Regions from separate parts of the Bradyrhizobium sp. USDA 4541 genome, predicted to be linked through region 2. Evidence: predicted binding sites of a transcription regulator. Region 2 holds the regulator's gene; the other holds the start of a gene.
The links. Region 2 encodes PhoB, which activates phosphate uptake and scavenging genes when phosphate is short. Its sites were predicted from a motif close to TGTCATNNANCTGTCAT; they were not measured.
Positions count from the first base shown of each region.

Region 1: the regulator PhoB is predicted to act here: its motif matches at 2,450-2,466, upstream of J2R80_RS25970 (phospholipase C).

Region 1 is NZ_JALJZF010000001.1:5,482,239-5,488,319, forward strand. It holds gene hydA (dihydropyrimidinase) at 1-1,148, shown strand, start outside; gene J2R80_RS25965 (alpha/beta fold hydrolase) at 1,195-2,079, shown strand; gene J2R80_RS25970 (phospholipase C) at 2,543-4,189, shown strand; gene J2R80_RS25975 (cytochrome-c peroxidase) at 4,299-5,630, shown strand; gene J2R80_RS25980 (aldo/keto reductase) at 5,703-6,081, shown strand, end outside.
Region 2 is NZ_JALJZF010000001.1:2,261,806-2,267,886, forward strand. It holds gene pstB (phosphate ABC transporter ATP-binding protein PstB) at 1-608, shown strand, start outside; gene phoU (phosphate signaling complex protein PhoU) at 715-1,431, shown strand; gene phoB (phosphate regulon transcriptional regulator PhoB) at 1,577-2,287, shown strand; gene J2R80_RS10535 (GcrA family cell cycle regulator) at 2,583-3,095, opposite strand; gene J2R80_RS10540 (aspartate aminotransferase family protein) at 3,583-4,794, shown strand; gene argF (ornithine carbamoyltransferase) at 4,791-5,717, shown strand; gene J2R80_RS10550 (Hsp33 family molecular chaperone) at 5,939-6,081, shown strand, end outside.

The DNA of each region.
Region 1 (6,081 bases), 3.2 Mb from region 2:
CCACCGTGCTGCCGTTCTGTCTGCAGGAGAAGGGCCAGACCCTGCGCGAGGCGCTGAAGCATTACCATTCGCTGGCCGAAGGCGAGTGCCATGTCGACGTCGCCTTCCATCTCATCCTCACCGATCCGACCGAGCATGTGCTGGGCCAGGAGCTGCCGGCCCTGGTCGAGGACGGCTACACCTCGCTCAAGGTCTTCATGACTTATGAGGGCCTCGCGCTGTCGGACCGGGAGTTGCTCGAGACCATGTCGGTCGCGCGCGAGACCGGCGCCATGCTGATGATGCATGCGGAGAATTTCGACGCTATCCGCTTCCTGACCGACCGGCTCGAACGGACCGGTAACACCGCGCCGCGCTTCCATGCGACCTCGCGGCCGATCCCGGTCGAGCGCGAGGCCACCCATCGCGCGATCTCGCTGTCCGAGCTCGTCGACGTGCCGATCATGATCGTGCATGTCTCGAACCGCGAGGCGATGGACGAAATCCGGCGCGCGCAGCAAAGGGGCTTGCGGGTCATGGGCGAGACCTGTCCGCAATACCTCATGCTGACCGAAAAGGATCTCGATCAGCTCAACATGGAAGGCGCAAAATACGTCTGCTCGCCCCCGCCGCGCGACGTCGCCAGCCAGCAGGCCTGCTGGGAAGGTCTGCAGCAGAAGGTGTTTTCGGTGTTCTCGTCGGACCATTGTCCGTTCCGTTACGACGACCCGCAGGGCAAGCTTGCGCCGAAGGGACGTACCAGCTTCCGCTGGGTGCCAAACGGAATCCCGGGCGTGGCGACGCGGCTGCCGATCCTGTTCTCCGAAGGCGTGGTGAAGGGGCGGATCGACCTCAACAGCTTCGTCGCCTTCAGCGCCACCAACCATGCCAAGATCTACGGCCTCTATCCGCGCAAGGGTACGATCGCGGTCGGCTCGGATGCCGACATCGCGCTGTGGGACCCGAAGCGCAAGGTGACGATCCGTCACGAGTTGATCCACGACGGCGCGGACTACACGCCCTATGAGGGGCTCGAGGTCACGGGCTGGCCGGTGCTGACCATGGTGCGCGGCAAGGTCGTCGTCGATAACGGTACGCTCATTGGCGGCAAGGACCACGGCACCTATCTGCCCCGCGCCAAGCCGCCGAAGGCCGCGACCATTCCGTAACGCGACCAAATCCGTAACAAGCAAAGAGAGAAGGCAGGAGATCAACATGCCCTATGCTGTGACAGACGACGGAGTGCGGCTCTATTTCGAGGAGACCGGATCGGGGCATCCGGTGATCCTGGTTCACGAGTTCGCCGGCGACTTGCGCAGCTACGAGCCGCAGATGCGGCACTTCGGCAAGCGCTTCCGGACCATCGCCTACAATGCGCGCGGCTTTCCGCCGTCGGATGTGCCGGAGCAGGTCTCGTCCTATTCGCAGGCGCGCGCCGCCGACGATATCCTGGCGGTGCTCGATCATATCGGCGCGCCGAAGGCGCATATCGTCGGTCTGTCGATGGGCGGCTTTGCGACGCTGCATTTCGGATTACGTCACCCTGATCGGGCGCTGTCGCTATGCATCGGTGGCTGCGGCTACGGCGCCGAGCTCGATAAGCGCGAGACGTTTCGCGCCGAGGCCGACGTGATCGCGGGCATGATCCGCAAGGAGGGCATGCCGACCTTCGCCGAGCGCTACGCCTACGGGCCGACCCGCGTGCAGTACGAGAACAAGGACCCGCGCGGCCATGCCGAGTTCAAGGCCATGCTGGCCGAGCATTCGGCGGTGGGATCGGCCAACACCCAGCAGGGCGTACAGAAGGAGCGCCCTTCGCTCTACACGCTGGTCGACGAGATGAAGCGGATCAAGGTGCCGACGCTGATCATCACCGGCGACGAGGATTGGCCTTGCCTGCTGCCGGGCATCCTGATGAAGCAGAGCATCCCGTCGGCCGCGCTCGCGGTGATGCCGAACTGCGGCCACGCCATCAACATCGAGGAGCCCGACGAATACAACCGGATCGTCGGCGAATTCCTGGCGCAGGTCGAGAGCGGCCGCTGGCCGCAGCGCGATCCGCGCGCGGTCAGTGCTTCGATCACGGGAATGAAGGGGTAGGCTTCACGCCGAGTTGAATCGCGGCCTTCATCCGCCACCAGACCAAGCATCCGCGCTTTTCGGGACACATCCCCGGAAGGCGCGGATTTTTTTCGGACGTGAGCAAGCCGCGACAGCCGGCGGTTCGCATGATTGCTGACTGCTGCAGTCATCTCCAACGCGATCCGTTCAATTCCATGTCTTGTGACCGAAACCGCGTCCACAGATAGCCGATCGCGTGAGACGGAAGAGGAGGGCGTCTGTCATGCGCGCAAAGATTGGTCCCCCGATATCTGCAACCGATGCGGACATGAGCGCGCATCATCGTTCGTCGCATTCATTCGACCGACACAGCGCTGTCATCGGTGGTGGATAACTTGTCGCAGGTCGACGTCATAAATCCTTAAAAATAAAAAGGGGCACTACGGTGAAAACCAAATTTCTTTCGACGGTCGGAGTCTGTCTGGTTGCTGCCGCTGCGGTGATGTGCAGCGCCGCCGCTCAGGACGACAACAAGGGCAATAACGGCCACGATCATCATCCGCACGACATCCACACCCAAACGCCGATCAAGCATCTCGTCGTCATCTTCAACGAGAACCGCTCGTTCGATCACTACTTCGCAACCTACCCGGTTGCGACCAACCCGACCGGCTCGATTCCGTTCACGGCGAAGCCGCATACGCCGAAGGTCAACAATCTCGCCAGCGCCAATCTGTTGACCAATAACCCGAACACCAATCCGGCCAACGGCACCGGCGCAACCAATCCGTTCCGCCTCGACCGCACCCAGGCCAACACCAAGTCGCAGAACCACGCCTACACGCCCGAGCAGCAGGCAGTCGACAACGGCAAGGAAGACCTGTTTCCGAAATTCACCGGTCGCGGCACCGCCGGCGGCGTCGGCGCGTTCGGTACCAACGGGCAGGTGATGGGCTATTTCGACGGCAACACCGTCACCGCGTTCTGGAATTATGCCCAGAACTTCGCGATGAGCGACAACAGCTGGACCGACACCTTTGGTCCGTCGACGCCCGGCGCGCTCGAGGTGATCTCCGGCCAGACCAACGGCGCGCAGAACATCGTCGGCTCGTCATCTTCGATCGCCGACGGCCAGGGCGGCCTGACGCTGATCGGTGATACCGACCCTGCCTACGATGCCTGCTCTAGCACGACCAGCCAGGTCCTGATGACCAGCAAGAACATCGGCGACCTGCTCAATGCCGAGCAGATTAGCTGGGGCAGCTTCATGGGCGGCTTCGACCTGACGCTCAAGAACAGCAACGGCACCACCAACTGCGGCCGCAGCACGTTCTCGAGCAACGTCAACGGCACCGTCGTGGACTACATCCCGCACCACGCCTGGTTCCAGTACTACAAGTCGACCGCCAACCCGAGCCATGCGCGGCCGAGCTCGGTGAATGCGGTCGGACACACCTATGTGCCCGGCAGCAAGACGCTCGATCCGGCCAATCACGCCTACGATCTCGAGGACTTCTATGCTTCGGTGAAGGTCGGCAACTTCCCGGCCGTCTCCTACATCAAGATGCCGGCCTATCAGGACGGTCATCCCGGCAACTCCGATCCGCTCGATGAGCAGGCCGGCAATGTCGAGCTGATCAACTTCCTGCAGAAGCAGAAGGAGTGGGGCGAGACCGCCGTCATCATCACCTATGACGACTCCGACGGCTGGTACGACCACCAGTACCTTGCACCGATCAGCGCCTCGTATGATCCCACCGCCGACCAGGTCAACGGTCCCGGCCAGTGCGGTCGCGGTATCGGCAGGCAGACGCCGCCGAACGGCCTCAACGGCCAGCCGGTAAACGGCCGCTGCGGTCCCGGTACGCGTGTCCCGTTCCTGGTGATCTCGCCCTTCGCCAAGCGGAATTACGTCAGCCACACCCGCATCTCGCAGGCCTCCGTCGTTCGCTTCATCGAGGACAACTGGCTGCACGGCCAGCGTCTCGGCGGCGGCTCGTTCGACGACAACGTCGAATCGATCGCCGACATGTTCGACTTCGAGCGCGGCCACGGCCAGGACCACGAGTACCGGCAGGACACGCTGTTTCTCGATCCGACCGCCGGCACCGTCATCGTCAGCGCGCCGGACGATCACCATCACCACTAACGCCCTTCGGTTCTGATCCAATCAGAACCGAAGCTCTGCCCTGACGCGTTCTGCTCGCGCGAACTGGTCTCCAGTTCGCGCGAAAACGCTTAACGACACTGGATCTGATATGAATGGCCGCACCTTGTGGCTTCTCGGCGCCGGCCTGCTGTGCATGGCCGGCGCCGTTGCGGCCGTCGAGACGCAGGGACTTCCGGGGACCAATCCGAACCCGGTGCAGCTCAGGCGTCCGCCTGTTGCTCCGCTGTCCGCCATGGCGCAGCTCGGCCAGAAGATTTTTTTCGACGCGTCGCTGTCCTCGTCAGGCGCATTGTCATGCGCGTCCTGTCACAGTCCGGACCACGCCTACGGGCCACCCAATGATGGGCCGGTGATGCTCGGCGGGCCCGCGCAATCCCGGCAAGGGACACGCGCCGTGCCGGGCCTGACCTATCTCGAGCGGCAGCCGAATTTCAGCATCGGGCCGGAAAAGGACGAAGACGACAATGTCGTCGACTTCGCGCAACTGGCCGCGCTCGGCCAGCAGGCTCCGCGCGCCAAGAAGGTCGCGACCGGGACTGCCGCGTCGGCGGTCAACATCGTGCCGCAGGGCGGACTGTTCTGGGACGGCCGCGCCGATACGCTGCAGGACCAGGCGATCTTCCCGCTGCTTGATCCCAACGAGATGGACGGCGGCAGCACCGAAATCGTGGCGCAGAAGCTGCGCCAGGCGAGCTACGCGCCGCGCTTCGCCGAGCTGTTCGGCGCCGGTGTCTTCGACAATACGCGGCTGCTGGTCGCGGAGGCGATGTTTGCCGTCGCGCGCTATCAGGTTGAGGAGCCGAGCTTCCATCCCTACACCAGCAAGTTCGACTACTGGCTGGAGGGCAGGGCGCGATTGAACGAGAGCGAATTGCGCGGCCTGCAATTGTTCAACGATCCGGACAAGGCCAATTGCGGCGGCTGCCATACGTCGCAGCCCACCCGGGACGGTCTGCCGCCGCTGTTCACCGATCACCAATATGAGGCGCTCGGTGCGCCGCGCAACGCCGCGCTCGCCGGCAACCGCGATCCCGACCATTTCGATCTCGGGGTCTGCGGTCCCTACCGCACCGACATTGCCGAGCAGACGCAATATTGCGGGATGTTTCTGACGCCGACCTTGCGCAACGCGGCAACGCGTCGCGTGTTCTTTCACAATGGCGTCTTCATCAGCCTCGAGCAGGTGCTCGACTTCTATAACTTCCGCGATACCAATCCGGAGAAGGTCTTTCCGCGCGGCGCCGACGGCACGGTGCGCAAGTACGATGACCTGCCGGAAAAATATCATGGCAATGTCGACGTCAGCGATCCGCCGTTCGAGCGCCATCTCGGCGACACGCCGGCGATGACGGCGCAGGACGAGGCCGACATTATCGCCTTCCTGAAGACGCTAACCGACGGCTACCAGCCGGAGCGGTGAGACGTCGCGACGTTCCATCGCGGAACCGAACCGCGAGTTGGCAGGGCTTCGTCATGCGCGCATAATGGGCGCATGAATGTCGTCGAAGGCAACGGTGCCAGAATCGCGGCAATCGGGCTCGGCACATGGGAGCTGCGCGGGCGGACCTGCGCACGCATCGTCGAGCAGGCGTTGCGGCTCGGCTATCGCCACATCGACACCGCCCAGATCTATGACAATGAGCGCGAAGTCGGCGAGGGGCTGCGTGCCTCCGGCATCAAGCGCGACGACGTGTTCGTCACCACCAAGGTCTGGACCACGCATTTCATGGCCAAGGATCTCGAGCGGTCGGCGAAGGAGAGCCTGGCGCGGCTGCGCTCGACCGAGGTCGATCTGTTGCTGCAGCACTGGCCCAATGCACAGGTGCCGCTTGCCGAGACGCTCGGCGCGCTGGCGCGGGTCAGGCAGGCGG
Region 2 (6,081 bases):
TCAACCGGATGTACGACCTGTATCCGGGTCAGCGCGCGGTCGGCCAGCTGATGCTGGACCAGACCAACATTCTCGACCCCAAGCTCGACCTCAACTTGCTGCGCGCGCGGGTCGGCATGGTGTTCCAGAAGCCGACGCCGTTCCCGATGACGATCTACGAGAACATCGCCTTCGGCATCCGCCTCTATGAGAAGATCTCGAAGTCCGAGATGGACGACCGGGTCGAGAAGGCGCTGCGCGGCGGCGCGCTGTGGAACGAGGTCAAGGACAAGCTGAACGCCTCCGGCCTGTCGCTCTCCGGCGGCCAGCAGCAGCGCCTGTGCATCGCACGCACCGTGGCGGTGCGCCCCGAGGTGATCCTGTTCGACGAGCCGTGCTCGGCGCTCGACCCGATCTCGACCGCCAAGGTCGAGGAGCTGATCCAGGAACTCTCCGAGGACTACACGATCGCGATCGTCACCCACAACATGCAGCAGGCGGCGCGCGTCTCCGACAAGACCGCCTTCATGTATCTCGGCGAGCTGATCGAGTTCGACGACACCAACAAGATCTTCACCTCACCGAGCGATCGGCGCACCCAGGACTACATCACCGGCCGGTTCGGTTGACCGGCGCATGATCCGGAAAAGTGGAAACCGGTTTTCCGATCAGGTCATGCTAAAATTCAGGACACGAAGCCATGATCCCCGGGATCATGGTTGAGGGAGACAAGCGATGGCTTCTGAACATACCGCCAAGGCATTCGACAGCGACCTGCAGGAGTTGACCCGCCTGGTCGCCGAGATGGGCGGCCTGGTCGAACGAATGATTACCGAGTCGGTCGACGCGCTGATCCGTCGCGACGTCGCGCTCGGCAAGCGCGTGGTCGCCGCCGACATCGAGATCGACAATCTGCAGCGCAACATCGAAGAGCGCGCGGTGCTGACGATCGCGCGCCGCCAGCCGATGGCGATCGACCTGCGTGAGATCGTCAGCGCGATGCGCGTCGCCACTGATCTCGAGCGGATCGGCGACCTCGCCAAGAACATGGGCAAGCGCGTCGCGGCGCTGGAGAGCGATTTCCAGCCGCTGAAGTTGATCCGCGGCCTCGAGCACATGACCGACCTCGTGCTGTCGCAGGTCAAGTCGGTGCTCGACGCCTATGCCGCGCACGACCTGCCGGCGGCGATGAACGTCTGGAAGGGCGACGAGGAGGTCGATGCGATCTGCACCTCGCTGTTCCGCGAACTGCTCACCTACATGATGGAAGATCCGCGCAACATCTCGTTCTGCATCCATCTGATGTTCTGCGCCAAGAACATCGAGCGGATCGGCGATCACGCCACCAATATCGCCGAGACCGTGTTCTACATGATCGAGGGCCAGCAGATCACCGACAAGCGCCCGAAGGGCGACATGACCACTTTTGCCACCACGGTGCCGGGCAACTGAGGCATGATCGGCAAGCACGGAACCGGCAAGAGCGAAACTGGACGATCCTCGCGACAAATCGTTTCCGCGGGGACTATGCTCAAGGAAGTAAGCGTTTCGGTTTGCGTCTGGGCAACGGATCACCACAGAGAAAGAACTTAAACCGATGAGCGCACGCATTCTGGTAGTCGAAGACGAGGAAGCGCTGACGACGCTGTTGCGCTACAATCTCGATGCGGAAGGCTACGATGTCGAGACGGTGGGGCGCGGCGACGATGCGGATACAAGGCTGAAGGAGCGCGTCCCCGACCTCGTGGTGCTGGACTGGATGCTGCCGGGCCTGTCCGGCATCGAACTGTGCCGCCGCCTGCGGGCGCGGCCCGAGACCAAGCAGCTTCCGATCATCATGCTGACCGCGCGCGGCGAGGAAAGCGAGCGCGTGCGCGGGCTTGCCACCGGCGCCGACGATTACATCGTCAAGCCGTTCTCGGTGCCGGAGCTGCTGGCGCGGGTGAAGGGCCTCTTGCGCCGCGCCAGCCCGGAGCGGCTTGCGACCGTGCTGACCTACGGCGACATCGAGCTCGACCGCGAGAAGCGCCGCGTGGCGCGCTCGGGCCGTCCGATCGATCTCGGGCCGACCGAGTATCGCCTGCTCGAATTCTTCCTCGAGCATCCCGGCCGCGTGTTCAGCCGCGAGCAATTGCTCGACAGCGTCTGGGGCCGCGACATCTACATCGATGAGCGCACCGTCGACGTGCATATCGGCCGCCTGCGCAAGCTGCTCAATCCGGGCCGCGAGCAGGATCCGATCCGCACTGTGCGCGGCGCCGGCTACGCGCTCGACGACCGCTTTGCCAAGGCCGAGCCGCAGCCGTAACGGCCATGCGGCATTCATAAACCGCAACACGGCGTCGTCCCGGCGAAAGCCGGGACCCATACGCCGCGGCCAGCGCAATCGGCACGCGGCCAGACGGCTTTCTAACAACACCCATTCGTGGTTATGGGTCCCGGCCTGCGCCGGGACGAGGCCGGTGATGTAGCGGTAGCCCGGATGGAGCCGACGGGTCGCGCGAACGAGCGCCCCGTTGGCTCCATCCGGGCTGCGTCACACAAAAAAATCCCCGCTTTCGCGGGGATTTGTCTTTGAGGTCTTCCGTCGTTTTCCCGAGTGCTCACTTGATCTGCGGTTTCGCCGACGGCCGGCGGCGATCGGCGGCGGGCTGGTAGGCGACGCGCGAGTGATGCGCGCAATAGGGCAGGCCGCCGAGCGCTTTGCCGCCGCAGAAGAAGAATTCCGGGCTCGAGGGATCGCCGACCGGCCAGTGACAGGTGGCCTCGTTGAGCTCGAGCAGCGACAGCCGCTGGCTCATCGGCACCACATTGTCGTAGGAGATCGGATCGGGCTCCATCTCGGCCTCGAAGGCGTGCGCCAGCGCGGTGTTGCCGCGCGAGACCGGGCGCGCCACCCGCATCATGTGCTGGGCGGGGCGGGCCTTGCGCTGCCGCGGCGCGGCCGTGGAGGGTGCCTTGGCGCGGCCGGAGAGGCCGAGCCGATGCACTTTGCCGATCACGGCGTTTCGCGTCACATTGCCAAGTTCCGCCGCGATCTGGCTGGCCGACAGGCCGGACTCCCAGAGTTTCTTCAGCTGCTCGACGCGATCGTCGGACCAGGTCAATACAGTCATCGCATTCTTCCCTTCGCGTAGCGCCGGCCAATCATTGGAGCGGCGCTGCGAGCCAATCTGGACAAATATCCCTGCGGCCAGAATCCCTTAGCCCTCGCCGGGCACGGTGTTGCGCCCGAACGTTTACGCGAGACACAAAGGCTACTTAGAGGGTCCAGTACCGCCGCACGAGATGTCGTACCCGACAGGCCAAACGCTACAATATGGCGTGACTCTGGCGCAAGAGTCCGCGGTCGTGCGTCCACATGTTCCCACACAGTTAAGCATCGCGATGAGGCTTTTCCACCGCACCGGAATGCTCCGGATTGCGCTCGTTTCGCATTGCAGGAAGGCCACTTCGTGGCGATTGACACTTACCGACCGCAGCATAGAATGCCCGCCACGTGCCGCCCGCAAAGGCGGCCGTTTTGTTTTCCGAAGCTGGCCGTTGCTGCGCTGGCGTCAAGGCGCGCGGCAATTGTCGGCTTAAAAACCGTCAGTGATCGTCATGACCAACGCTGCCACGTCGCATCTGCTCCCCGTCTTCGCCAGGGTCGATCTCGGTTTCGAGCGCGGTGAGGGCGCCTGGCTGATCGCAACCAACGGCGACCGCTATCTCGATTTCACCTCGGGCGTCGCGGTCAACGCGCTCGGGCACGCGCATCCGCATCTCGTCAAGGCGCTGCAGGAACAGGCGACCAAGCTCTGGCACATGTCGAACCTGTTCAAGAGCCCGGACGGCGAGGTGCTTGCCGCGCGGCTGTGCGAGCAGAGCTTTGCCGACTTCGTGTTCTTCTGCAATTCCGGCGCTGAAGCGATGGAGGGCGTGATCAAGCTGGTCCGCCACTATCACTTCTCCAAGGGCCATGGCGAGCGCTACCGCATCATCACCTTCGAGGGCGCCTTCCACGGCCGCACGCTGGGCACGCTGGCGGCGACCGGCTCGGCGAAATATCTCGAGGGCTTCGGCCCGCCGATGGACGGCTTCGACCAGGTGCCGCATGGCGACATCGACGCGGTGAAGAAGGCGATCGGTCCGCACACCGCCGGCATCCTGATCGAGCCGGTGCAGGGCGAGGGCGGCGTGCGCTCGGCGCCACAGGCGTTCTTCAAGGCACTGCGCGCGCTGTGCGACGAGCACGGCCTGCTGCTCGCCTTCGACGAGGTGCAGACCGGCATGGGCCGAACCGGCGAGCTGTTCGCCTACAAGCGCACCGGCGTCACGCCGGACGTGATGTCGCTGGCCAAGGCGCTCGGGGGCGGTTTCCCGATCGGCGCGGTGCTGGCGACCGCGCAGGCCGCGGCCGGCATGGCGCCCGGCTCGCACGGCTCGACCTTCGGCGGCAATCCGCTCGCGGTCGCCGCCGCCAATGCCGTGCTCGACGTCATGCTGAAACCCGGCTTCTTCGAGCATGTGCAGAAGATGTCGCTGCTGCTCAAGCAGAAGCTCGCCTCCGTCGTCGACCGCTATCCCGGCGTGCTGTCGGAGGTACGCGGCGAGGGGCTGTTGATCGGCGTCAAGGCCGTGGTGCCGTCGGGCGACCTGATCGCAGCGCTGCGCAGCGAGAAGCTGCTCACCGTCGGCGCAGGCGACAATGTGGTGCGGTTCCTGGCGCCGCTGATCGTGACCGAGTCCGAGATCGACCAGTCGATCACCGCGCTCGAGCGCGCCTGCGCGACATTGTCGGTGGCGCAGCCGAAGAAGGCGGCTGGACAATGAGCAAGCCGGTCCGTCACTTCCTCGATATCAACGAGCTGCCGCTCGGCGAACTGCGCAACATGCTGTCCGCCGGAGCCGCCATGAAGGCGAAGCTGAAGGCGCATGAGAAGGGCAGGAAGCCGCTCGAAGGCAAGACGCTGGCGATGATCTTCGAGCGCCCGTCGACCCGCACAAGGGTGTCGTTCGACGTGGGCATGCGCCAGCTCGGCGGTGAATCCATCATGCTGACCGGCGCCGAGATGCAGCTCGGCCGCGGCGAGACCATCGCCGACACCGCGCGCGTGCTGTCGCGCTATGTCGATGCGATCATGATCCGCATCCTCAACCATGACGCGCTGCTCGAGCTCGCGGCTCACGCCACCGTTCCCGTCATCAACGGCCTGACCCGGCGTTCGCATCCCTGCCAGGTGATGGCCGACCTCATGACCTATGAGGAAAACCGCGGCTCGATCGAGGGCAAGACCGTGGCCTGGACCGGCGACGACAACAACGTGCTGGCCTCCTGGGCGCATGCCGCCGAGCGGTTCAAGTTCCAGCTCAATGTCGCGACCCCGCCGGAGCTGTCGCCGAAGAAGCCGATGCGCGACTGGATCAAGGCGACCGGCGCGCCGATCATGCTCGGCACCGATCCGGAAGCCGCCGTGCGCGGCGCCGACTGCGTCGTCACCGACACCTGGGTGTCGATGGGCGACAAGGAGGGCGAGCACCGCCACAACGTGCTGCGGCCCTATCAGGTCAATGCCAAGCTGATGTCGCTCGCCAAGCCGGACGCACTGTTCATGCACTGCCTGCCCGCGCATCGCGGCGAGGAGGTCACCGACGAGGTGATCGACGGGCCGCAATCCGTGGTGTTCGACGAGGCGGAAAACCGCCTGCATGCGCAGAAGGGCATTCTGACCTGGTGTTTCGACGCGGTCGCGTAGTCGGAGATCAGTAAGCGTTGTCGTCCCGGGCAAGCGAAGCGCGACCCCGGACCCATAACCATCGCTGTCAATTGTTGCGAAGGCTGGGGCACCAGCTTGATGCAAGCAACTCACATCGGTGGTTATGGGTCCCTGCTTTCGCATGCTTTCGCAGGGACGACGGAAACATCCGCGTTAGTGAACCCCTTTATTTCATGGTCCGAGACCCCAGATAGAGCGCCATGGTTTCACAATCCCCCGACATCAAAATCACGCCCGAGGCGCCGGTTCGCGCGCCCTCAGCGGTTCCGGTCGACGATGCCGTGCTGGCATTCGAGGTCGGCGCGCTGGACCTGCGCGGCCGGCTGACCCGGCTCGGCCCCGC